DNA from 3 places in the Bradyrhizobium sp. LB8.2 genome. Region 3 is predicted to be linked to each of the others. Evidence: predicted binding sites of a transcription regulator. Region 3 holds the regulator's gene; each other region holds the start of a gene.
The links. Region 3 encodes PhoB, which activates phosphate uptake and scavenging genes when phosphate is short. Its sites were predicted from a motif close to TGTCATNNANCTGTCAT; they were not measured.
Positions count from the first base shown of each region.

Region 1 (7,615 bases), on a different contig from region 3:
TTTCCGCAACGCTTTGGTCGCCGCGCCGCGCACTGGCGAGCAGGCGATGGGCGTTCTCGATGGCGCGTTCGCCGCCTTTGACTGCGACATACATGCGGCTAGCTTCCCTTGTTCACGACACGCGTGGTGCGGGGGATCGCAACCACGGCGTCCTCGGCGACCAGCACCACATCGGTGCCGCGCGGAAACAGCGTCTCATTGACGCGCAGGCGCTCGAACAGGTCGAACGGCCTGATCGAGGCCTGGAGCGTCGCGACACCGTCGATGCCGGGGCCGCGCAGCTCGAAGCTGCGCCCTGAGTCCAGGCTCTCGACCTGAAGGATCAATGTGGTCGAACGATCCGGATATTCGCTGGTGCCGAGCGCGAAGCGCTCGAGCGAAGGCAGTGCTCCGCCGTCGCTGATCAGCGCGAAGCCTGCGATCGAGGAATCCTGCACGACCGGCGCGCCGGTGTGGAACTTCAGCCATTTTGTCACGTCGGTGCTTTCCGACATGCGCGCATCGAGCCAGAGCGGCGTGTCGTGGTCGAACAGCGTCAGCGCGATCGCGGCGGTGCCGCGCATCATCGTATGAGGCGCTCCTGATGTCGGCACGATGCGCTGGACCGACCCCGGCCGAGCCATCGCGTCCATGACGGAACGAAAGGTCGATTGCGCCGACAGCACCTTGTCGGCGAACCCCGGCGGCAGTTCCGCAATCGTGGTCATGATCTCACCCCTCACCGCGCACCATGGTGTAGAAATCAACCTTCGTCGCGGCGGTCTCGGCCGCCGCCTGCTTGCGCCTGACCATAAGCTGCTCACGCAACGGCGCGATAATTTCCCGCTCCACCGCATCGCCGAAATCGCTGGACTGCACCAGCGCATCGCACAGCGCGATCAGCCGCGCCTTCTCACCGTCGCGACCAAGCGTGTAACCGAAGCCGACCTCGCCGCTCGCGAGCCTGATCGCGGCGCGCGACACCGTGGCTTCGCCGAGGTTGAACGGCGCACCGTCGCCGCCGACCCGGCCGCGCAGCATGACGAGGCCATTTTCCGGCGCACGCAAATCCTGATGCGCCGGCAGGGCGAGAGCGCGGAGGCGAGCGGCGATCTCGCCCGCCTCCGCGTGCGCCAGCACGGCCATTGCGGCCTTGCGCCGGGCTTGCTGATTGTTGTGCTGGGTCACCAAATCCACCGAACCTGTTTGCCGAACTTGTCGAATCCAAGTTGTCTATGATACTAGACAACTTGATACCGGAGCGCCATGACTGTTTCGTGACAAGGGCGTGATTTCTGGAGTAGCTTCCCGGCCACATGAGCATTCAGGACACAGCCTTCTCGGGCGTCGCGTTGTGGCGCCTCGTTGCCGACGGCATCGAGCGCGGCATTGCCGACGGCCGCTTTGCGGCTGGCGACAAGTTGCCGGGCGAGATGGAGATCGCCGAAACCTATCGCGTGAACCGCCACACGGTGCGGCGCGCGTTGGCCGCGCTTGCCGAGCGCGGCATCGTGCGGGCCGAGCGCGGCAGCGGAACCTATGTCGAGGCGCAGAAGCTCGCCTATCCGCTGCGCTCGCGGACCCGCTTCTCCGAGATCGTCGGCGCGGACGGCCGCGAACCGCATGGCCGGTTGATCGAGGCGTCCGATGATGCCGCGACCCGCGAACTCGCGCGGGAACTTGGATTGAAGGCCGGCGCACCACTGGTGCGGATCGAGGCGATGCGCCTCGCCGACCGCACGCCGATCTGCGTCTCCACCACCTGGCTGTCGGCGGAATTGTTTCCGGGGGCGGGCAATGTATTCGCCGCGACGCGCTCGATGACGAAACTGCTCGAGCATTACGGCGTCCGCGACTATCGGCGCGGCGCGACCCGCATCACCGCCGGCATCGTGGACGCAACCGACGCAGCACGGCTCGATCTGGCGCTGGGACGTCCGATCCTGGTGGTCGACGCGACCGACCACGACCTCGACGGCAAGCCGCTGGTCACCAAGCATTCGCGCTTCGCCGCCGAGCGGGTGGAGTTTCTGGTGGAGTCGTAGCAACCATGAAATGGAGGCTACGGTGTCTGCGATTAAGCCACCGCCCTTCGCCCGATGATGGCGAAGCGCAGCTTGCTTGAGACGAAATCGATCGCGGCGACCGCGACCAGAATCATCAGGATCAGAAACGACACCTTCTGCCATTCCAGCACCCGGATCTGCTCGGCGAGCTGGAGCCCGATGCCGCCGGCGCCGACGATGCCGATGATGGTGGCCGAGCGCGTGTTGGATTCGACGAAATAGAGCACCTGGCCGGCGATGACCGGCAGGACCTGCGGCAGCAAACCGAAACGGATCTCGTGCAGCGCACTGCCGCCGGACGCGCGGATGCCTTCGACCTGCTTCTGGTCGGCGCCCTCGATCGCCTCCGAGAACAGTTTTCCGAAGGCGCCGAAATCGGACACGGCTATGGCGAGCACGCCGGCAAACGGGCCGAGCCCGACCACGTTGATCCACACCAGCGCCCAGATCAGGGTATCGACGCCGCGAATCGAATCCAGGAAACGTCGCACCGGGAAGCGCAGAATGCTCGACGGCACCACATTGCGGGCGGCCAACAGGCTGACCGGAAGCGCGAACACGGCGGCAAGCGTCGTGCCGAGCAGCGCAATCGACAGCGTCTCGCCCAGTGCCTTCAGATAGATCGGCAGCGACGAGCCGGGATCCGGCGGGATCATCATCAGGCTGATCCAGCCGAGTTGGTTGAGGCCTGCGAAAAACCGCGACGGCGAGAAATCGAGATCGACGAGGCCGTAGACCAGGATCGCGAACGCCGCGACGATCATCGCCGGCATCGCAAGCCGCGCCGAGGCCGGCCGGTCGAACATTTCAGGATAGCGCGCGCGAAGCGCTGCGGTGTCGATCTCCTGCCGCCCCGTCACGTCCGCGTCTCCCTGCCGAACAGCCGGCCGCGCAGCCAGCCGGTGCTGATGTCGATGACGAAGACCGTGACGATGATGGTGAGCAGGATCGCGCTGACGTCCGAGTAATAGAACTTGCGGATGGCGACGACGAGCTCCTGGCCGATGCCGCCGGCGCCGACGAAACCCATCACCGAGGCTTCCCGGACATTGACCTCGAAGCGCAGCAGCGCGTAGCTGGCATAGCCCGCAGTCACCTGCGGCACGACGGCAAAGCGCATGCAGGAGAGCCAGCTCGCACCGGTCGAGCGGATGCCTTCGACCGGCTTCATGTCGGCGTTCTCGACGATCTCCGAGAACAGTTTTCCGAGCGAGCCGGTGGAGTGGATCGCGATCGCGAGCACGCCGGCCATCGGCCCGAGCCCGAAGGCGATCACGAAGATCAGCGCGAAGACGATACCGGGCACGGTGCGGGCGAATTCGAGCAGGCGGCGCACCGTGAAGCGCAGCCAGGGCGACGGCGAGGTGTTTTCGGCCGCGAAGAAGTTGAGCGCGAAAGCGAACGTTGCGCCGATCAGCGTGCCTACATAGGAGATCAACAGCGTCTCGCCGAGCATCCTCAGCCATTTGCGCCAGCCCCACAGCCACTCGCCGACATCGGTCCAAACCCGCTGGCCATTGTCGAGCGTGAAGATGCGGTCGAAATAGCTGAGGAAGTTGCCGTAGTGGGCGATGAGGGTGCGCAGGTTCACTTCCGCGCCGATCGCGGCGAGAAACAGTGCTGCGGCGAAGATCACGGCTCCAAACAGGAGTCGGAGCCGCTTGCGCGCGACCGCCTGGCGATAGGCGGCGTTGAGCACGGCGAGCTGCTGCTCGGGGAGGATCGAAACCGCGACGGTCATCTGGCCAGGAAAAATGGTCGATCAAAGAGAAAGAGCCGGGTCCATCGACCCGACTCCAATGCCATCGTCCTGAAATCAGGACGCCTTCTTCTTACGCAGTGCATCGACGAACTTGATCAGCTCGATCGTGCCATCCCAGTCCTTGGTGGTGGCGGGATGAAAACCCTTCTTCTGGCCATCCTGGAGGCGATCGAAGGCCGCCTTGTCCTTGGCGGGCGCGTCGAAGAACGCCTTTGCGATGGCCGCCTTCGCCTCTTCCGGCAGGTCCGAATTGTAGGCGTAGGGGCCGTTGATGATCGGCGCCGACTTGTGGATGATGCGGAAATCGTCCTTCTTCATCGGCGAACCGTCGGCATTCTTCAACATGCCCTTGGTCAGCATCTGCGCCAGCGTCGAATCGTCATCGCTGGTCCACTGGTTGGCCGCAACGTCGACGGTGCCCTGCGCGAGCGCCAGGATCGCATTCTCATGGCTGCCGGTGAAGACGACCTTGCCGAAATAGGTGTCGGCGTCCGCGATGCCCATCTTGTCAAGCTCGAAGCGCGGCACGTTGTTGCCGGAGGTCGAGTTCGGATCGACGAGGCCGAGATTCTTGCCCTTGAGCTGATCGACGCTCTTGTAGGGGCTGCTCGCCTTGACGAAGAACACGGAGTAGTAGCCGGTCGAGCCGTCGGCGTTGATGTCGTTGGCGAAGGCGTCGGTCTTGACGCCGGTCAGGCGGGCGCGTGCGAACGAGGCCGAGCCATAGCTCGCGATATGGATGTTGCCGGCGCGCTGGCCTTCGATGACGGCGGCGTAGTCGTTGGCGATGCGCAGCGTGACCTTCACGCCCAGTTCGTTGGAGAGATAGTTCATGAACGGCGCCCAGCGCTCGGTAACGCCCGAGGCGTTTTCCGCCGGAATGACCGCGAAGGTCAGTTCGGGATATTTGGCTTTCCAGTCGTCGGCGGAGGCTGAGGTCGTGAACGCGAGCGCGGCGGCGCCGGCGAGAACTAGTCTACGAGTGATCATGATAGCCTCTTCATCGGTTGGGGTCGGTTGACGCAAAAACTCAAAACAAAACAGGCGCGGCTCAGGCGGCGGCCGCCGTTCCAAGTGCCGGAACGCCCTGGGGCGCCGGCACGGGCATGCCGCCCATGATTTCGGCGGCTTCGAGATCGTAGAGCTCGCGCGCAACGTAATCGGTCAACTCAGCCGGCGCGCCGTCGAACACCACGCGGCCCTGCGCCATGCCGATCAGACGGTCGCAATAGCTGCGCGCCAGATCGAGCGAGTGAAGATTGCAGAGCACGGTGATGCCGAAATGCTTGTTGATGCGCAGCAGCGCATCCATCACGATCTTGGTGTTGCGCGGGTCGAGCGAGGCGATCGGCTCGTCGGCGAGGATGATGTCGGGCTGCTGCACCAGCGCGCGGGCGATCGCCACGCGTTGCTGCTGGCCCCCGGAGAGCTGGTCGGCACGCTGGGCCGCGAGCGAGGCGATGTCGAACTGCTCGAGCGCGGACATCGCCAGCGCCTTGTCCTGCTCGGGCCAGGTCTGCGTCAGGGAGCGCCAGGTCGGCATCGTCGCGAGTCGCCCCATCAGCACGTTGGTGAGCACGTCGAGCCGGCCGACCAGGTTGAACTGCTGGAAGATCATCGCGGAACGTGCCCGCCACTGCCGCAACGCCTTGCCGCGCAGCGCCGTGACGTCGATGCCGTCGAACAGGATGCGGCCCTGCGCCGGCGTCGCCAGGCGGTTGATGGTCCGCAGCAGGGTCGACTTGCCGGCGCCGGATCGTCCGATCACGCCGACGAAGCCGCCGGGGGAAACTTGAAACGAAGCGTCGTCCACCGCGGCTTTCACGCCGAAGCGACACGTCAGACCTTCAACCACCAGCATGCAGGGCTCCAGAGTAGCTGGGGCCCACCGCTAACGCCGGCGCTTGACACTTGTGTGACACGCGCGTTGCGGTGCGGCGATCCTACACACCTCATCGCCTGTTCATCCCCTGTCATCGCGTCGTCATGACATTGTCATCAAGCCGCTCGAAGAGAAACGCCCGCCCTCTCGTTCGGATGCAACATGGCCGCCAAAGCTCTTTCGGTCCAGCCGACCATCGATCCCTCGGCGAGGTTGCACGACACCAAGCTTGGGGCCTACACCGAGGTCGGCGCGCGCACGATTTTGCACGACGTGACGATGGGCGATTACTCCTATGTCGTGAACGACGCCCAGATCACCTACACCACCATCGGAAAATTCTGCTCGATCGCGGCGATGACACGGATCAATCCGGGCAATCACCCGATGCACCGCGCCACGCAGGCGCACTTCACTTATCGTTCGAGCGCCTACTTCGAAGGCGAGAGCGACGACACGGAATTCTTCGACTGGCGGCGCCAGCATCACGTCCATATCGGCCATGACGTCTGGATCGGCCATGGCGCGATCGTGCTGCCGGGCCGCAACATCGGCACCGGCGCGGTGATCGCGGCCGGCGCCATCGTCACCAAGGACGTGCCGGCCTACACCATTGTCGCCGGCAATCCGGCGCGCATCGTCCGTCGCCGGTTTTCGGAAGACGTCGCCGGACGGCTCGCCGGCCTCGCCTGGTGGGATTGGGATCACGACAAATTGCGTGAAGCATCGCCCGATTTTCGCAAGCTCGGGATTGAAGATTTCCTCTCGACATATGAAGCACGGGCAAGTTCTCTCAACAGTCCTCTTGGCAGCAGCAAACAAAGCGCGGTCGCGTGACAGACATTTTCCTTGAGGGCGGCCGGACCTTGATCGGCTCCGAGCTCGTCGAGACTTCACTTCTCATATCCGGAACGGACATTGCGCAGCTCGACGCTTCTCGCGGCCGGACGCGGCTTGCGATCGACGCGCGCGACCTGCTGGTGCTGCCCGGCATCGTCGATCTGCATGGCGATGCCTTCGAGCGGCAGATGATGCCGCGTGCCGGTGTCGACTTTCCGATCGACGTGGCGCTCGCCGACAGCGACCGCCAGGCCATCAGCAACGGCATCACCACGGTGTTTCACGCCACGACCTGTTCGTGGGAGCCGGGCCTGCGCTGCGCCGACAATGCGCGCGGCCTGATGGAAGCGATCGAACGGCAGCGCCCGCAATTCGCGGCCGACACCCGCATCCACCTGCGCCACGAGACCTACAATCTCGATGCCGAGCAGGAGATGAGCCAATGGCTCGCCAAAGGTCGCGTCGACCTGTTCGCCTTCAACGACCACATGGACGGCACGGTCGGGGACATGGCCAAGCCCCGCAAGCGCAACCGCATGGTGGAGCGTACCGGCCTGTCGGGCGAGGAATTCGACCGGCTGGTGGGACACGTGCTTTCGCGCGCCAGCGAGGTCCCGGCTTCCGTGTCGCGGCTTGCCGCGACTGCCCGCGCCGCCGAGGTGCGGATGCTTTCGCATGACGATGCGACGCCGGCGATGCGCCGGGGCTTTCGCGCCATGGGGGTGGCGATCTCGGAATTTCCGATCAACGAGGAGACGGCGCGGGAGGCAGCCAGTCACGGCGATGCCATCGTCTACGGCGCGCCGAACGTCGTGCGCGGCGGCAGCCACACGGGCTGGACCAAGGCATCCGACATGATCGCCAAGAGGCTCTGCTCGGTGCTGGTCTCCGACTATTATTATCCCGCGCAGCTGCTCGCTGCGTTTCGCCTCGCCGCAGATGGCGTGCTGCCGCTGACCGAGGCCTGGAACCTGGTCTCCGCCGCACCCGCGCGCGCGACCGGCCTTGCCGATCGCGGCGTGCTCGCGGAAGGACGGCGCGCCGACATTCTGCTGGTCGACGACAGCGTTCCGCTGCGACCGCGTC
Region 1 covers NZ_JBEPQV010000021.1:107,410-115,024, reverse strand. The annotation lists gene ABIB06_RS24275 (carbon-phosphorus lyase complex subunit) at 1-94, opposite strand, end outside; gene phnH (phosphonate C-P lyase system protein PhnH) at 99-707, opposite strand; gene phnG (phosphonate C-P lyase system protein PhnG) at 712-1,176, opposite strand; gene phnF (phosphonate metabolism transcriptional regulator PhnF) at 1,296-2,024, shown strand; gene phnE (phosphonate ABC transporter, permease protein PhnE) at 2,057-2,905, opposite strand; gene phnE (phosphonate ABC transporter, permease protein PhnE) at 2,902-3,786, opposite strand; gene phnD (phosphonate ABC transporter substrate-binding protein) at 3,862-4,797, opposite strand; gene phnC (phosphonate ABC transporter ATP-binding protein) at 4,859-5,668, opposite strand; gene ABIB06_RS24235 (transferase hexapeptide repeat family protein) at 5,852-6,526, shown strand; gene ABIB06_RS24230 (alpha-D-ribose 1-methylphosphonate 5-triphosphate diphosphatase) at 6,523-7,615, shown strand, end outside.
Region 1: a site for PhoB is predicted at 5,790-5,806, ahead of phnC (phosphonate ABC transporter ATP-binding protein). Genes of this name have one in related genera too.

Region 2 (7,615 bases), on a different contig from region 3:
GCCCTGGCCCATGCCGAAGCAGTAGATTCGGCCGTGTTCCAGGAAGCGTCCGATGATCGACTTGACGCGGATGTTCTCCGACAGGCCGGGGATGCCGGGCCGCAGGCAACAGATGCCGCGCACCACGAGCTCGACCTGCACGCCCGCCTGTGAGGCCTCGTAGAGTGCGTCGATGATGTCGGGGTCGACCAGCGCGTTCATCTTCATCCAGACCGCACCGGGCCGGCCGTGCCGCGTGTGCGCGGTCTCGCCCTGGATGTGCTCGATGATGCGTTTGCGCAAGGTCAGCGGCGACACCGCCATCTTTTCCAGATCGCTCGGCGCCGCATAGCCGGTGATGAAGTTGAACACGCGCGCAGCGTCGCGGCCGATGGTCGGCTCCGAGGTGAAGTAGGAGAGGTCGGTGTAGATGCGCGCGGTCACCGGGTGGTAATTGCCGGTGCCGGTGTGGACGTAGGTTGTCAGGCTGCCGCCCTCGCGGCGCACCACCATCGACAGCTTCGCGTGCGTCTTCAGTTCGAGGAAGCCATAGACGACCTGAACGCCGGCGCGTTCGAGATCGCGCGCCCAGCGGATGTTGGCCTCTTCGTCGAAGCGCGCCTTCAGCTCGATCAGCGCGGTGACGGATTTGCCGGCTTCGGCGGCTTCCACAAGCGCGCGCACGATCGGCGAGTTGCTGGAGGTGCGATAGAGCGTCTGCTTGATGGCGACGACGTCGGGGTCGCGCGTCGCCTGCTGGAGAAACTGCACCACCACGTCGAAGGATTCGTAGGGGTGATGGACGACGAGGTCCTTCTGCCGGATCGCGGCGAAGATGTCGCCGCCGTGCTCGCGCACGCGCTCGGGATGGCGCGGGACGTAAGGGGTGAATTCGAGATCGGGCCGGTCGAGGCGGGTGAGCTGCGAGAGCTCGTTCATGGCCAGTACGCCGTCGACCAGCAACACCTCGTCGTCGGCGGCCGACAGCGCATGCTGCACGAAGCTGCGCAGTTGCTCCGGCATCTTGGCGTCGATCTCGAGCCGGATCACCGACCCGCGGCGGCGGCGCTTCAGCGCGGTCTCGAACAGGCGGACGAGATCCTCGGCCTCTTCCTCGATCTCGAGCTCGGAGTCGCGGATGATGCGGAAAGCGCCCTGGCCTTGAAGATTGTAGCCGGGGAACAGGCGATTGATGAACAGCGCGGTGGCCTGCTCCAGCGAGATCAGCCGGACGACCTTGCCGTCAACCGGCAGGCGGATGAAGCGGTCGATCTTGCCGGGCATGCGGATCAGCGCGTTCATCTGCTTGCCGTCGGCGGCGCGCGTGAGCTGGAGCGCGATGGTGAAGCCGAGGCTCGGAATGAACGGGAAGGGGTGGGCCGGGTCGATCGCGAGCGGTGTCAGCAGCGGAAACACGTTGCTGAGGAAGTAGTCCTCGACCCAGGTTCGCTCCGCCTTGGTGACCTCCTTGCCCTCGACCAGAACGATGCCCTCGTTGGCCAGCGTGCCGCGCAGGTCGCGCCAGATCGCCTGCTGGTCGGAGGCCAGTTGCGAGACGGTCCGGTTGATAAGCGCGAGCTGCTCGGACGGCGTCAGGCCGTCGGGGCTGCGTTCGGCAATGCCCTCGCGCACCTGGGCCTTGATGCCGGCGACGCGGACCATGAAGAACTCGTCGAGATTATTCGCTGAAATCGACAGGAATCGCACCCGCTCCAGCATGGGGTGGCTGGCATTGACCGATTCCTCCAGGACGCGGCGGTTGAAATGCAGCCAGGAGAGCTCGCGATTGATGAATCGCTCGGGGCTCGATGCGATCGCCGGATGGCCCTCTGCTTCCGGAGCTTTTTCTTTAATTTCAACAGCTTGCGCAGAGTCCATCAGAAATCGATCCATCCAGTTCGCCCAAATTTGCGACTTATGCGCAAAACCGTCGGGAGCATGTGTTAGAGCGATGACGTTTCGATGACATTGATGTTCCGCTGCCGGGCCGCGTCAAGCCGCCTTGGTCAGACATCCCGCAGGAGCTCGGCGGCCAGGGCCCGGGTGACGGGACGGCCGAGGCGCAGGGCCTCGCTGTCCAGCAGCTCCACGGCCTGCCGGGCGGCGGCCGAGGACCGCTCCAGGCGGGTGGCGAGGTAGCTGACCACGCTCTCGTCCACGGCGAGCTGGCGGTCGGCGCAGAACTTGACGATCAGGCCGCGGAAGAGCTGATCGTCAGGCGGCAGCAGCGCGATGACAGGCACGGCGCGCAGCCGCGAACGCAGGTCGGGCAGCTCGATCTCGAGCGATGCCGGCATCTGGCGCCCGGCGAAGAGGACGTAGGCCTCGTCCTCGCGGGCCAGGTTCATCAGATGGAACAAGGCGCGCTCGTCAAATTCCCTGGCCTTGGGATCCTCGACCACCAGCGCGCCGGTGACGAGCGCACCCGGGACGGCTTCGGCGGTCAGCGCATTGGCGGTGGTCGAACGGGCGCCCGAAGCTTCGGCCCAGATCGCGGCGAGATGGCTCTTGCCGCTCCCTTCCGGGCCGGCCAGCCACATGATCCGGTTCGGCCATTCCGGCCAGGCGTCGATGAGGGCTACACCAGCGGCGTTAGCGGGGCCTTCGAGGAAATTGTCCCGGCTCAGGCTCTCCGCATGCGGAAGCGAAAACGCCAATTGTCGGGGATGAACGCGGCCTGGCACGCTTGCTTTGCTCCGTGCCGGCGTGCCGGCTTCGTTTGAGGAGATGCGACTAATCGAGCGGGAGTTGGCCTTTTGCGGGGCCGCATCCCAACTCATTGGCCTCGATAGTGCTAGTTGATAAGTGCTACTTGGCCTCGATCGTACTCATGTGCCGCAGCCACTCGACAAGATAGAGCGACACCGAGGAGAGCGTGAAGACCGTGACGAGGCCCATCAGGATTATATCATAAGGACCGGCTTTGAAGCCGAAGGCGAGGGCGGCCAGCACCAGCGCCGCGAATGCCACCTGGGCCACAGTGTTGAGCTTGGATACCCTCGAGGGCTTCATCTCGACAGGGCGGTCGAACAGCCACGAAACGATCACGGCGGCGACGATCATGATGTCGCGCGAGACCACCAGGATGACGATCCAGCGCGGAATCGCGCCCCAGATGCCCAAGGCCATGTAGATCGAGACCAGCAGCGCCTTGTCGGCGAGCGGGTCGAGCAAGGCGCCGAGCTCGCTCGTCATGTTGAAGCGCTTGGCAAGGAAGCCGTCGACCGCGTCGCTGATACCCGCGATCAGGAAGACGGCGAACGCCACCTCCATTTGGCTCGACACGATGGCCCAGACGATGATCGGGACCAGCATGATGCGGCCCAGGGTAATGATATTCGGAATACTCACGAAAGCGCTTCCCGGCACCCGGTCTGACCTCGAATCCGGCCCTTAGAGGCTGAACCGGTTGATATCTCTACATAGTATACGAAGGCGCGCCATGCGAGCCATTGCGCGTCCCCGGAATTCGACGTAACCAGCCGCAAACCCACTGGAAATCGGGCATGACCGACCGCAAAAACGGCCTCACTTACGCCGATTCAGGCGTCGATATCGACGCGGGCAACCGCCTGGTCGACCTGATCAAGCCGATGGTGCGCGCCACCGCGCGGCCCGGCGCCGACGCCGAAATCGGCGGATTCGGCGGCCTGTTCGACCTCAAGGCGGCGGGCTTCAAGGACCCCATCCTGGTGGCCGCGACCGACGGGGTCGGCACCAAGGTCAAGATCGCGATCGAGACTGGCCTGCATGGCGGGATCGGCATCGACCTCGTCGCCATGAGCGTCAACGACCTTGTGGTGCAGGGCGCCGAGCCGCTGTTCTTCCTGGATTATTTTGCCTGCGGCAAGCTCGATCCGGAGGCGACCGCCTCGATCGTCGCCGGTGTCGCCGAAGGCTGCCGCGAATCCGGCTGCGCTCTGATCGGCGGCGAGACGGCCGAGATGCCCGGCCTCTACAAGGACGGCGATTACGATCTCGGCGGCTTTGCCGTCGGCGCCGCGGAGCGTGGCACGCTGTTGCCGCGCAAGGACATCGCCGCCGGCGATGCCGTGATCGGGCTCGCCTCGTCGGGCGTCCACTCCAACGGTTTCTCGCTGGTGCGCAAGATCGTGGAACAATCCGGCCTCGGCTTCGAGGCGCAGGCGCCGTTCTCGCCCGTCATGACGCTCGGCGGCGCGCTGCTGACGCCGACGCGGCTCTACGTCAAATCCTGCCTGCGCGCGATCCGCGAGACCAGTGCGGTGAAGGGGCTTGCCCATATCACCGGCGGCGGCTTCACCGACAACATTCCGCGCGTGCTGCCGAACCATCTCGGCGTCGGTATCGACCTGGCGCGCCTTCCGGTGCTGCCGGTGTTCAAATGGCTGGCAGCTCAAGCCGGCATCGCCGAGCTCGAAATGCTGCGGACCTTCAATTGCGGGATCGGCATGATCGCGATCGTCGAGCCGGACAAGGTGAACGAGGTCATGCAGGTCTTCGCTGAGGCCGGTGAGACCGTGGCACAGCTCGGCACCGTGATCCCGGCCGAAGGCGAGCACCGCGTCGTCTATAACGGCCACCTCGACCTGGCGCTGTGATGAAGCGCCGCGTCGCCATCCTGATATCGGGGCGCGGCTCCAACATGGCCGCGCTGATCAAGGGCGCGGCCGCACCGGATTTTCCGGCGGAGATTTCCCTGGTCATCTCGAACAAGGCCGATGCGCTGGGGCTGGAAACGGCCAAAGCGCGCGGCGTGAAGACGCTGGTGATCGAAAGCAAGCCGTTCGGCAAGGATCGCGCCGGCTTCGAAAAGGTGCTGCAGGCAGCGCTCGATCAGCACGGCATCGAGCTGATCTGTCTCGGCGGCTTCATGCGCCTGTTCACGGCCGAATTCACCAAGGCCTGGTACGGGCGGATGCTCAACATCCATCCCTCGCTGCTGCCTTCTTTCCCGGGTCTCGACCCGCACGGCCAGGCCTTGCGCGCCGGCGTCAAGCTGTCTGGTGCGACGGTGCACTTCGTGATTCCCGAGACAGACGCCGGCCCCATCGTGATGCAGGGCGCGGTGCCTGTGAGCGACCACGATACCGGGGCCACGCTGTCGGAGCGCATCCTCGAGATCGAGCACCGCATCTATCCCGAGGCGCTGCGGCTGCTCGCGGCCGGCAAGGTCCAAATCGAGGGCGACGTCTGCAAGACGGCGGGCAGCGGGCCGTCGGAGAATTTTTTGATTTCGCCGGTGGCGAATTGAAGCGCTGTCGCGTTTCGTCGTCACAATTAAAAACCCCCGGCGGAGCCGGGGGCAACGTCATGATCTCTCGCGCAAAATCGAGTGAAATCAGGAAACCTTGAGGTTCTCCGCGGATGCTTTGCCGCGGTTCTCCACGAGGTCGTATTCAACCGCTTGGTTTTCGTTGAGGGTGGAAAGTCCCGCACGCTCGACGGCGGAGATATGGACGAACACGTCCTTGTCGCTGCCGTTCGGCTTGATGAACCCATAGCCCTTGGTCGGGTTGAACCATTTGACGGTGCCCTTTTGCGGCATCCTCAGTCTCCTCCGCTAGATACAAAAAAGACGCGGCCGCTTTTTTTCGCGTGCCACGCCACAAACGGGCTTCCGGAAGTCTGTTCGAGTCTTGAATCTCAATGTCGCGAAACGCACAGCCGAGCGCCAATTCCGATTGTGTCCGATATTGCAACATGAAAATCGCGCGTTAGCAAGCCGTGCGCGAATTTCAAGCCAGGGCCGGGCGAACAGGATTGCAATTTGCGACCTGTGGCCGTGGAACCACAATCCCGGGCAATAGCCTCGGCCATAGCGTGCCAACCCGTTGACCCTCCGTGACAGTTCGGAACAAATCGCCGCACGCGCCGCAGCTTGTGTTGCATTCCAGCGCCCCGCCACTCGCTTCGGGAAGGTCGTCATGTGCTGCACCTCGCAGCTCTCCGGGACACGGCAGACGATCGGGCTGGACCGCGTCCGCCGGATTGCGACGGCGATCGCCATGGCCTTTACATTCGTTGTGATGGTATCGGCCGCGACGCCCGGCTTCGCGCAAAGTCCGACGCCCACGCCGACCCCAACGCCGTTGCCGTCACCGGTTCCGATGCCGACCTCGACCAATTACGACCAGTCGGCCGGCAACAGCGCGCTCGATCTCGGCTCGAATTTCCTGGAACGGCTCGGCAACCAGGCATCTGGCGGCGTCAACCGGGCATTTCGGACCAATCCGGGCGGCGGCGGCGCGTCGACGGCCACGGAGGATCCGCGCTACCGCACCTGGTTCGAGGGCTACGGCATCTCGGTTCGGACCGATGCGCACGGCGATTTCGTCGGCGACAAGCGCAAGACGGTTGGCGGGGTCGCAGGCTTTGGCGCGCGGCTCGCGCCGGGTGTCAATATCGGCTTCTCCGTCGACCAGAGCCACACCGACATCGACGTGCCACTCGCGCTTCAGTCCGCGACGCTGGACCTGACGCAGCTCGGCTTCAGCGGCTCCGTCGACAAGGGCCCATGGACCTGGGCTTTCGCGGTGGTGCACGGTTTCGGCAAGGTCCGTTCCAGCCGGGATACCGGCCTGGGCTTTGCGACTGCGGGTTATCGCGCCGCAATCGACGGCGCGCTGACCGAGATCAGCTACTACTGGACCCAGGACCAGATGCGCATCGTGCCCAAGGGGGCCCTGGAATATGTCCGCGCCACCAGCGCCGCGTTCCAGGAGGCCGGCGGCCTCGATTCCCTCAATGTCGGCTCGACGGCGCTCTCACGCGCGCGCGTCATGATCGGGGCCGAGATCGGGCGCTACTTCATCTTCGAGCAGAAGATCCTGGACCTGTCCGCCTACGGCAAGTTCGTCGACAATTTTTATCAGAACCTGGGATCGGTGCAGGTGAGCCTCGGGACCCAGAGCATTGTCGTGCCCGGCATCGGCGAGAGCCGCTACGGCATGGATGCCGGCGCCTCCGCCTCGCTCAGCCTGACCAACACTGCGCGGCTCTACGTCAATTACGACGGCAAGTTCCGCAACGAGCTGACGTCGCACCAGGGCACGCTCGGCTTCGAATATCGGTGGTGAGGCGAAGCCTGCCTGCATCCGCCCGGAGCATGATCCGGAAAAGTGCGGAGCGGTTGTTTGAAAAGGTCATGCCCAAGCTTCAGGTCGGCGTTGCCGCGATATATCCCGTCAATCCAAAGCCCTCGCGCGCGGCCGTCATCATCGGCACCAGTGCGTTCGGGTGGATGAACTCGTCGCGGAAACAGGGATGCATCTTGGGATCGAAGATTTTCTTCAGCCAGTCGACCACGATCTTGTGGCGCTCGGAGGTGCGAAACTCCTTGTGATAGGTCAGCCAGAGATCGGCGTGGTGGCTGACGCCGAGATCGACGGCAACGAGCGGGGCGCCGAGCGCGATCGAGACCGTCGGCAGGAACCCGATGCCGGCGCCGCGCTCCACTGCATAGAGCACGCCGACCGATGAGTTGGTCTTGATCCCGACGATGCCCTCGAGCGACTTCAGTCCGAGCACGCGGGCGTAGGCGCCGTCATCGACCTGCGGCGCGTTCTGCTTGATGATGCGGTGGTTCTTCAGCTCGGCCAGGCCCGCCGGGACGCCGTAGAGGTTTTCGTACTCCTTGGAGACGAACGGATAGATG
Region 2 covers NZ_JBEPQV010000038.1:41,499-49,113, reverse strand. The annotation lists gene ABIB06_RS33490 (RNA degradosome polyphosphate kinase) at 1-1,857, opposite strand, end outside; gene ABIB06_RS33485 (P-loop NTPase family protein) at 1,986-2,663, opposite strand; gene ABIB06_RS33480 (CDP-alcohol phosphatidyltransferase family protein) at 2,788-3,330, opposite strand; gene purM (phosphoribosylformylglycinamidine cyclo-ligase) at 3,486-4,559, shown strand; gene purN (phosphoribosylglycinamide formyltransferase) at 4,559-5,212, shown strand; gene ABIB06_RS33465 (cold-shock protein) at 5,300-5,506, opposite strand; gene ABIB06_RS33460 (autotransporter outer membrane beta-barrel domain-containing protein) at 5,886-7,037, shown strand; gene ABIB06_RS33455 (LysR family transcriptional regulator) at 7,117-7,615, opposite strand, start outside.
Region 2: a site for PhoB is predicted at 1,931-1,947, ahead of ABIB06_RS33490 (RNA degradosome polyphosphate kinase). Genes of this name have one in related genera too.

Region 3 (7,615 bases):
GTCCTGGCCGATCACGGCGGCGACCTTCATCCTCATGCACAAGGACGCCACCGACAAGGCGGCCTCGCAGGAAGCCATCAAGTTCTTCCGCTGGGCCTTCAAGAACGGCGGCAAGGCGGCTGAAGAGCTCGACTACATCCCGATGCCCGAGGGCGTCGTGACCCTGGTTGAGAAGACCTGGGCTGCCGAGATCAAGAGCTAAGCTCGCGATGCTCGTGTCCCGGACGCGCTGCAGCCTGAAACGCTGCCGCGCAGAGCCGGGACCCACAACTGTGCCCCGGATCAGCGTCGCATCCGGGGCGCGGACCAACAAAAAACGTACACTATTTGGTACAGGGGATCGGCGTGGCAGAGATGGCCGTTCAGAGCGATATAATCGACGACGCCGGACCGTATGATCGCGCCAAGGCCTTGAGCGCGTTCAAAGTCGGGGACGTCACCTTCTACTGGATCACGCGGCTCTCCGCGATCTCGGTGCTTCTGATCCTCGGCGGCATCATCCTGTCGCTGATCGTCGGCGCCTTTCCGGCGATGAAGGAATACGGTCTCTCCTTCCTGTGGACGCAGCGCTGGGCGCCGTCCGCCGATCCGCCGGTGCTCGGCGCGCTCGGGCCGATGTACGGCACGCTCGTCACCTCCTTCATCGCGATGCTGATCGCCATCCCGGTCGGTCTCGGCATTGCGATCTTCCTCACCGAGCTCTGCCCGCAATGGCTGCGCCGCCCGATCGGCATGGCGATCGAGCTGCTCGCCGGCATCCCCTCGATCATCTACGGCATGTGGGGCTTCTTCGTGTTGGGTCCGTTCCTCGCCAACACATTCCAGCCCTTCATGATCAAGATATTCGACGGCGTGCCGGTGCTGGGCGCGATCTTCGCAGGTCCCCCGTCCTATCTCAGCCTGTTCAATGCCGCGCTGATCCTCGCCATCATGGTGCTGCCCTTCATCACCTCGATCTCCGTCGACGTGTTCAAGACGGTGCCTCCGGTGCTGAAGGAAGCCGCCTACGGCGTCGGCTGCACCACCTGGGAAGTCGTCCGCAGCGTGGTGATCCCCTACACCCGCGTCGGCGTCATCGGCGGCGTCATGCTGGCGCTGGGCCGCGCGCTCGGCGAGACCATGGCGGTGACCTTCATCATCGGCAACTCGTTCCGCATCTCGACGTCGATCTTTTCGCCGGGCACCACGATCTCGGCGGCGATCGCATCCGAGTTCGCCGAGAGCGACGGCCTGCACCAGTCCGGCCTGATCCTGCTCGGCCTGCTGCTGTTCGTGCTGACGTTCTTCGTGCTCGCGGGCGCGCGGCTGATGCTGATGCGTTTGGAAAAGAAGGCGGGAAACTAACGCCATGAACCCGATCTATTCACGTCGCCGCCGCAAGGACTTCGTCATCCGCGGGCTCTGCATCGCCGCGACCGCATTCGGCGTCACCTGGCTTGCGCTGATCCTGATCACGCTGCTCTACAACGGCCTGGCTGGCCTCAATGTCCAGCTGTTCACCGAGAACACGCCGCCACCCGGATCGAACGAGGGCGGCCTGCTCAACGCAATCGTCGGCTCGCTGATCATGACCGTGATCGGCGTCGGCATCGGCGCGCCGCTCGGCATGTTCGCCGGCACCTATCTCGCCGAATACGGCCGCAACGACCGGCTGACCTCGGTGATCCGCTTCATCAACGACATCCTGCTGTCGGCGCCCTCGATCATCATCGGCCTGTTCATCTACGGCGCGGTGGTGGTGCCGATGCGCGGCTTCTCGGCGATCGCCGGCAGTCTCGCGCTCGCGGTCATCGTCATCCCGGTGGTGCTGCGCACGACCGAGGACATGCTGCTGCTGGTGCCGAACGCGCTGCGCGAGGCGGCCTCGGCGCTTGGCCTGCCGCGCTCGCTGGTGATCAAGCGCATCGCTTATCGTGCTGCCCGATCGGGTCTCATCACCGGCGTGCTGCTTGCGACTGCCCGCGTCGCCGGCGAGACCGCGCCGCTGCTGTTCACCGCGCTGTCGAACCAGTTCTTCAGCCTCGGCCTGAACAAGACGATGGCGAACCTGCCGGTCACCATCAACAACTTCGTGCAGAGCCCCTACGCCTATTGGAAGCAGCTGGCCTGGAGCGGCGCGCTGCTCATCACCCTGACCGTTCTTGCCCTGAATATTGGCGCGCGCATCCTTGGCGCCGAGAGGACCGCAAAATGAGTGATCTTTCCGTATCGATGAGCGCGGCCGGCGGACTGCCCCACGCGCCGGTGCTGCCCGAGGCGCCCCCCAAGGTGACCGTGCGCAACCTGAACTTCTATTACGGCGAGCACCACGCGCTGAAGAACATCAACCTGACGCTCGGCGCCAATCGCGTCACGGCGTTCATCGGCCCGTCGGGCTGCGGCAAGTCGACCCTGCTGCGCATCTTCAACCGGATGTACGACCTCTATCCGGGCCAGCGCGCCACCGGTCAGCTCATGCTCGACCAGACCAACATCCTCGACCCCAAGCTGGACCTCAATTTGCTGCGCGCCCGCGTCGGCATGGTGTTCCAGAAGCCGACGCCGTTCCCGATGACGATCTACGAAAACATCGCGTTCGGCATCCGTCTCTACGAGAAGATATCAAAGTCCGAGATGGACGGCCGGGTCGAGAAGGCGCTGCGCGGCGGCGCGCTGTGGAACGAGGTCAAGGACAAGCTCAACGCCTCCGGCCTGTCGCTCTCCGGCGGCCAGCAGCAACGCCTCTGCATCGCCCGCACCGTCGCGGTGCGGCCCGAGGTGATCCTGTTCGACGAACCCTGCTCGGCGCTCGACCCGATCTCGACCGCCAAGGTCGAGGAGCTGATCCAGGAGCTTTCCGAGGACTACACGATCGCGATCGTCACCCACAACATGCAGCAGGCGGCGCGCGTCTCCGACAAGACCGCCTTCATGTATCTCGGCGAGCTGATCGAGTTCGACGACACCAACAAGATCTTCACGTCGCCGACCGACCGGCGCACGCAGGATTACATCACCGGCCGGTTCGGCTGAGGAGACGCGACATGGGTTCTGAACATACCGCAAAGGCCTTCGACACCGACCTCCAGGAACTCACCCGGCTGGTTGCCGAGATGGGCGGCATCGCCGAGCGCATGATCGTCGATTCCGTCGACGCGCTGATCCGCCGTGACGTTCCGCTCGGCCAGCGCGTCGTCACCATCGACACCGAACTCGACGCGCTGCAGAAGCGCATTGAGGAGCGCGCCGTGCTCACCATCGCCCGCCGTCAGCCGATGGCGGTCGATCTGCGCGAGATCGTCGGCGCCATGCGCGTCGCAACCGATCTCGAGCGCATCGGCGACCTCGCCAAGAACATGGGCAAGCGCGTCGCGGCGCTGGAGACGGATTTTCATCCGCTCAAGCTGTTCCGCGGCCTGGAGCACATGACAGACCTCGTGCAGCAGCAGGTCAAGTCGGTGCTGGACGCCTATGCCGCACATGATTTGCCGGCGGCGATGGCGGTGTGGAAGGGCGACGAGGAAGTCGACGCCATCTGCACTTCGCTGTTCCGCGAGCTCCTCACTTACATGATGGAGGATCCGCGCAACATCTCGTTCTGCATCCATTTGATGTTCTGCGCCAAGAACATCGAGCGGATCGGCGACCACGCCACCAACATCGCCGAGACCGTGTTCTACATGATCGAGGGCCAGGCGATCACCGACAAGCGGCCGAAGGGCGATATGACGACCTTCGCCAGCTCGATACCGAACACCTAGGGAGCAACGACCCAGATGGGCGCACGCATTATGGTGGTTGAGGACGAGGAAGCCCTGACCGAGCTTCTCCGCTACAACCTCGAAGGCGACGGCTATGACGTCGAGACGGTCATGCGCGGCGACGACGCCGACACCCGTCTCAAGGAGCACATTCCCGATTTGATCGTGCTCGACTGGATGCTACCGGGCCTGTCAGGCATCGAATTGTGCCGGCGGCTTCGCACCCGTCCCGAGACCAAGCAGCTCCCGATCATCATGCTCACCGCGCGCGGCGAGGAAAGCGAGCGGGTGCGGGGTCTTGCGACCGGCGCCGACGATTACATCGTCAAGCCGTTCTCGGTGCCGGAGCTCCTGGCGCGCGTGAAGGGCCTGCTGCGGCGCGCAAGCCCCGAGCGGCTCGCCGCCGTGCTCGCCTTTGGCGACATCGAGCTCGACCGCGACAAGCGCCGCGTGGCGCGCTCGGGCCGGCCGATCGATCTCGGCCCGACCGAATATCGCCTGCTGGAGTTCTTCCTGGAGCATCCGGGGCGGGTGTTCTCGCGCGAGCAACTGCTCGACAGCGTCTGGGGCCGCGACATCTACATCGACGAGCGTACCGTCGACGTGCATATCGGCCGCCTGCGCAAGCTGCTCAATCTGGGCCGCGAGCAGGACCCGATCCGCACCGTCCGCGGCGCCGGCTACGCGCTGGATGATCGTTTTGCCAAGGCGGAGCAGCAGGCGTAACTCGCTTCAAGCTCCGCCGTCGTTCCGGGTCGGCACGCGCTTTTGGCACGCTTGTCCGGGACGACATCACGTGGGCCGAGGCGTCATCGTGTGACGGCGCCGCCCTTGCAGTCAGCTAAATCCGCTAGCTCAGCGCGGGCCCGGCTTCACTGGTGCGCGGCGCCGATCCGACGCCGGCTGATATGCGACGCGCGAGTGCTGGGCGCAATAGGGCAGCCCGGAAAGCGCCTTGCCGCCGCAGAAGAAGAAATCCGGCGTCGAGGGATCGCCGACCGGCCAGTGGCAGGTCGCCTCGTTCAGCTCGAGCAGCGATAGCCGCTGGCTCATCGGCACCACGTTGTCGTAGGTGACCGGTTCGGCCTCCACTTCGACCTCGAAGGCCTGTGCCAGCGCGGTGTTGCCGCGCGAGATCGGACGGGTCACCCGCATCATATGCTGCGCGGGGCGCGCCTTGCGCGGCCGGGGCGCTGCCGATGAAGGGCTCTTGGCGCGACCCGACAGGCCGAGCCTGTGCACTTTGCCGATCACGGCATTGCGGGTCACATTACCGAGCTCAGCCGCGATCTGGCTGGCCGAAAGTCCGGCCTCCCAGAGCTTTTTAAGCTGCTCGACGCGATCATCGGACCAGGTCAAAACTGTCATTGCACCCTTTCCCTCGCTGCCGGCCTGCCATCCTGGCGCCTCGCAGCGAATGCCTAAGCCTTTAAAAACCCGTGCCGCCAGAATCCCTTAAGGCTCGCCGGGCGTGACTAGAACGCCCGAACGTTTACGCCGGTACATAAGGACTTAGAGATCAGAACCACTGCACGAGATGTCGTATCTGACAATCCAAACGCTACAATATGGCGTGACTCCCGCGCAAGAGTCCGCCGACTCGCTTCCACATGTTCCGTGGTGAAATCCGCGAAATCAGCACCGCAAGACTACGGATTCAGCGTTTCGCGAGGCTTTCCGGGGCGGCATTGACACCCGTCTTCCCAAGCATAAGATAGTGACACGTGCCGCCCCGAAAAGGCGGCACGTTTCGTTTTCCGGGCCGGTCAATGGTGCGTTGCGCAATGCACGCGTCACACCGTCCGCAACATCCAAGTGACATCATGACCAACAGCGCAGCGCCGCATTTGCTCCCCGTTTTCGCCAGAACCGACCTCGGTTTCGAGCGCGGCGAAGGCTGCTGGCTGATTGCGATCAATGGCGAGCGCTATCTCGATTTCTCCTCGGGTGTCGCGGTGAACGCGCTCGGCCATGCCCATCCCGCGCTGGTCAAAGCGTTGCAGGAGCAGGCCACGAAGCTCTGGCACATGTCGAACCTGTTCCAGAGCCCGGATGGCGAGAAGCTCGCCAACCGCCTCTGCCATGAGAGTTTTGCGGACTTCGTGTTCTTCTGCAATTCCGGCGCCGAGGCGCTGGAGGGCGTGATCAAGCTGGTCCGCCATCATCACTTCTCCCAAGGGCATCCGGAACGTTACCGCATCATCACCTTCGAAGGCGCGTTCCACGGCCGCACGCTGGCGACGCTGGCCGCGACGGGATCTGCAAAATATCTGGAAGGTTTTGGTCCGCCGATGGATGGCTTCGACCAAATCCCGCATGGCGATATCGAGGCCGTGAAGAAAGCGATCGGTCCGCAGACCGCCGGTATCCTGATCGAGCCGATCCAGGGCGAGGGCGGCGTGCGCTCGGCAACCCCGGCCTTCCTCAAGGCGCTGCGCCAGCTCTGCGACGACAAGGGCTTGCTGCTCGCGTTCGACGAGGTGCAGACCGGCATGGGCCGCACCGGCGATCTGTTCGCACACCGCCGTCTCGGCGTGACGCCCGATGTGATGTCGCTGGCGAAGGCGCTCGGCGGCGGCTTTCCGATCGGCGCGGTGCTGGCGACCGCGGATGCGGCGGCCGGCATGGGGCCCGGCTCGCACGGCTCGACCTTCGGCGGCAATCCGCTCGCGATTTCGGCTGCGAACGCCGTGCTCGACGTCATGCTCAAGCCCGGCTTCTTCGACCACGTGCAGAGAATGTCGCTGCTGCTCAAGCAGAAGCTCGCCTCCGTGATCGATCGTCATAGCGATGTCGTCAGCGAAGTGCGCGGCGAGGGCCTGCTGATCGGCATCAAGGCGGTGGTGCCTTCAGGCGATCTCGTTGCAGCCTTGCGCGAAGAAAAACTGCTCACTGTCGGCGCCGGCGACAATGTCGTGCGTTTCCTGCCGCCTTTGATCGTCACCGAAGCCGAGATCGAGGACAGCGTTGGGCGGCTCGAACGCGCCTGCACCGCGTTGTCCGGCAACAAGCGGGCGGCAAGCTGATGAGCAAGTCGCCCAATAAAGCACCGAAGCACTTCCTTGATATCGACGCGCTGCCGCTGTCGGAGCTCAAGAGCATGCTGGCCGCGTCCTCCGCGATGAAGGCGAAGCAGAAGGCGCATCAGCCGGTCAGGCCGCTTGAAGGCAAGACGCTGGCGATGATTTTCGAGCGCCCCTCGACGAGGACGCGGGTGTCGTTCGATGTCGCCATGCGCCAGCTCGGCGGCGAACCCATCATGCTCACCGGCGCGGAGATGCAGCTCGGCCGCGGCGAGACCATCGCCGACACCGCGCGCGTGCTGTCGCGCTATGTCGACGCCATCATGATCCGCATTCTCAATCACGATGCCCTGCTCGAGCTCGCGGCGAACGCCACCGTCCCTGTCATCAACGGCCTGACGCGGCGTTCGCATCCCTGCCAGGTGATGGCTGATCTCATGACCTATGAGGAGCATCGCGGCCCGATCGAGGGCAGGACTGTGGCCTGGACCGGCGACGACAACAACGTGCTCGCCTCCTGGGCGCACGCCGCCGAACGCTTCAAGTTCCAGCTCAACGTCGCGACGCCCCCGGAGCTCGCGCCGAAAAAGGCGATGCGCGATTTCATCAAGGCGACCGGCGCGCCGATCATGCTCGGCAGCGATGCCGAAGCCGCCGTGCGCGGCGCCGATTGTGTCGTCACCGACACCTGGGTGTCGATGGGCGACAAGGAAGGCGAGCATCGCCACAACGTGCTCAAGCCTTATCAGGTCAACGCCCAGCTGATGTCGCTGGCCAAGCCCGATGCGCTGTTCATGCACTGCTTGCCGGCCCATCGCGGCGAGGAGGTCACCGACGAGGTGATCGACGGTC
Region 3 covers NZ_JBEPQV010000007.1:196,193-203,807, forward strand. The annotation lists gene pstS (phosphate ABC transporter substrate-binding protein PstS) at 1-202, shown strand, start outside; gene pstC (phosphate ABC transporter permease subunit PstC) at 355-1,344, shown strand; gene pstA (phosphate ABC transporter permease PstA) at 1,349-2,194, shown strand; gene pstB (phosphate ABC transporter ATP-binding protein PstB) at 2,191-3,012, shown strand; gene phoU (phosphate signaling complex protein PhoU) at 3,024-3,740, shown strand; gene phoB (phosphate regulon transcriptional regulator PhoB) at 3,756-4,466, shown strand; gene ABIB06_RS11795 (GcrA family cell cycle regulator) at 4,596-5,108, opposite strand; gene ABIB06_RS11800 (aspartate aminotransferase family protein) at 5,564-6,766, shown strand; gene argF (ornithine carbamoyltransferase) at 6,766-7,615, shown strand, end outside.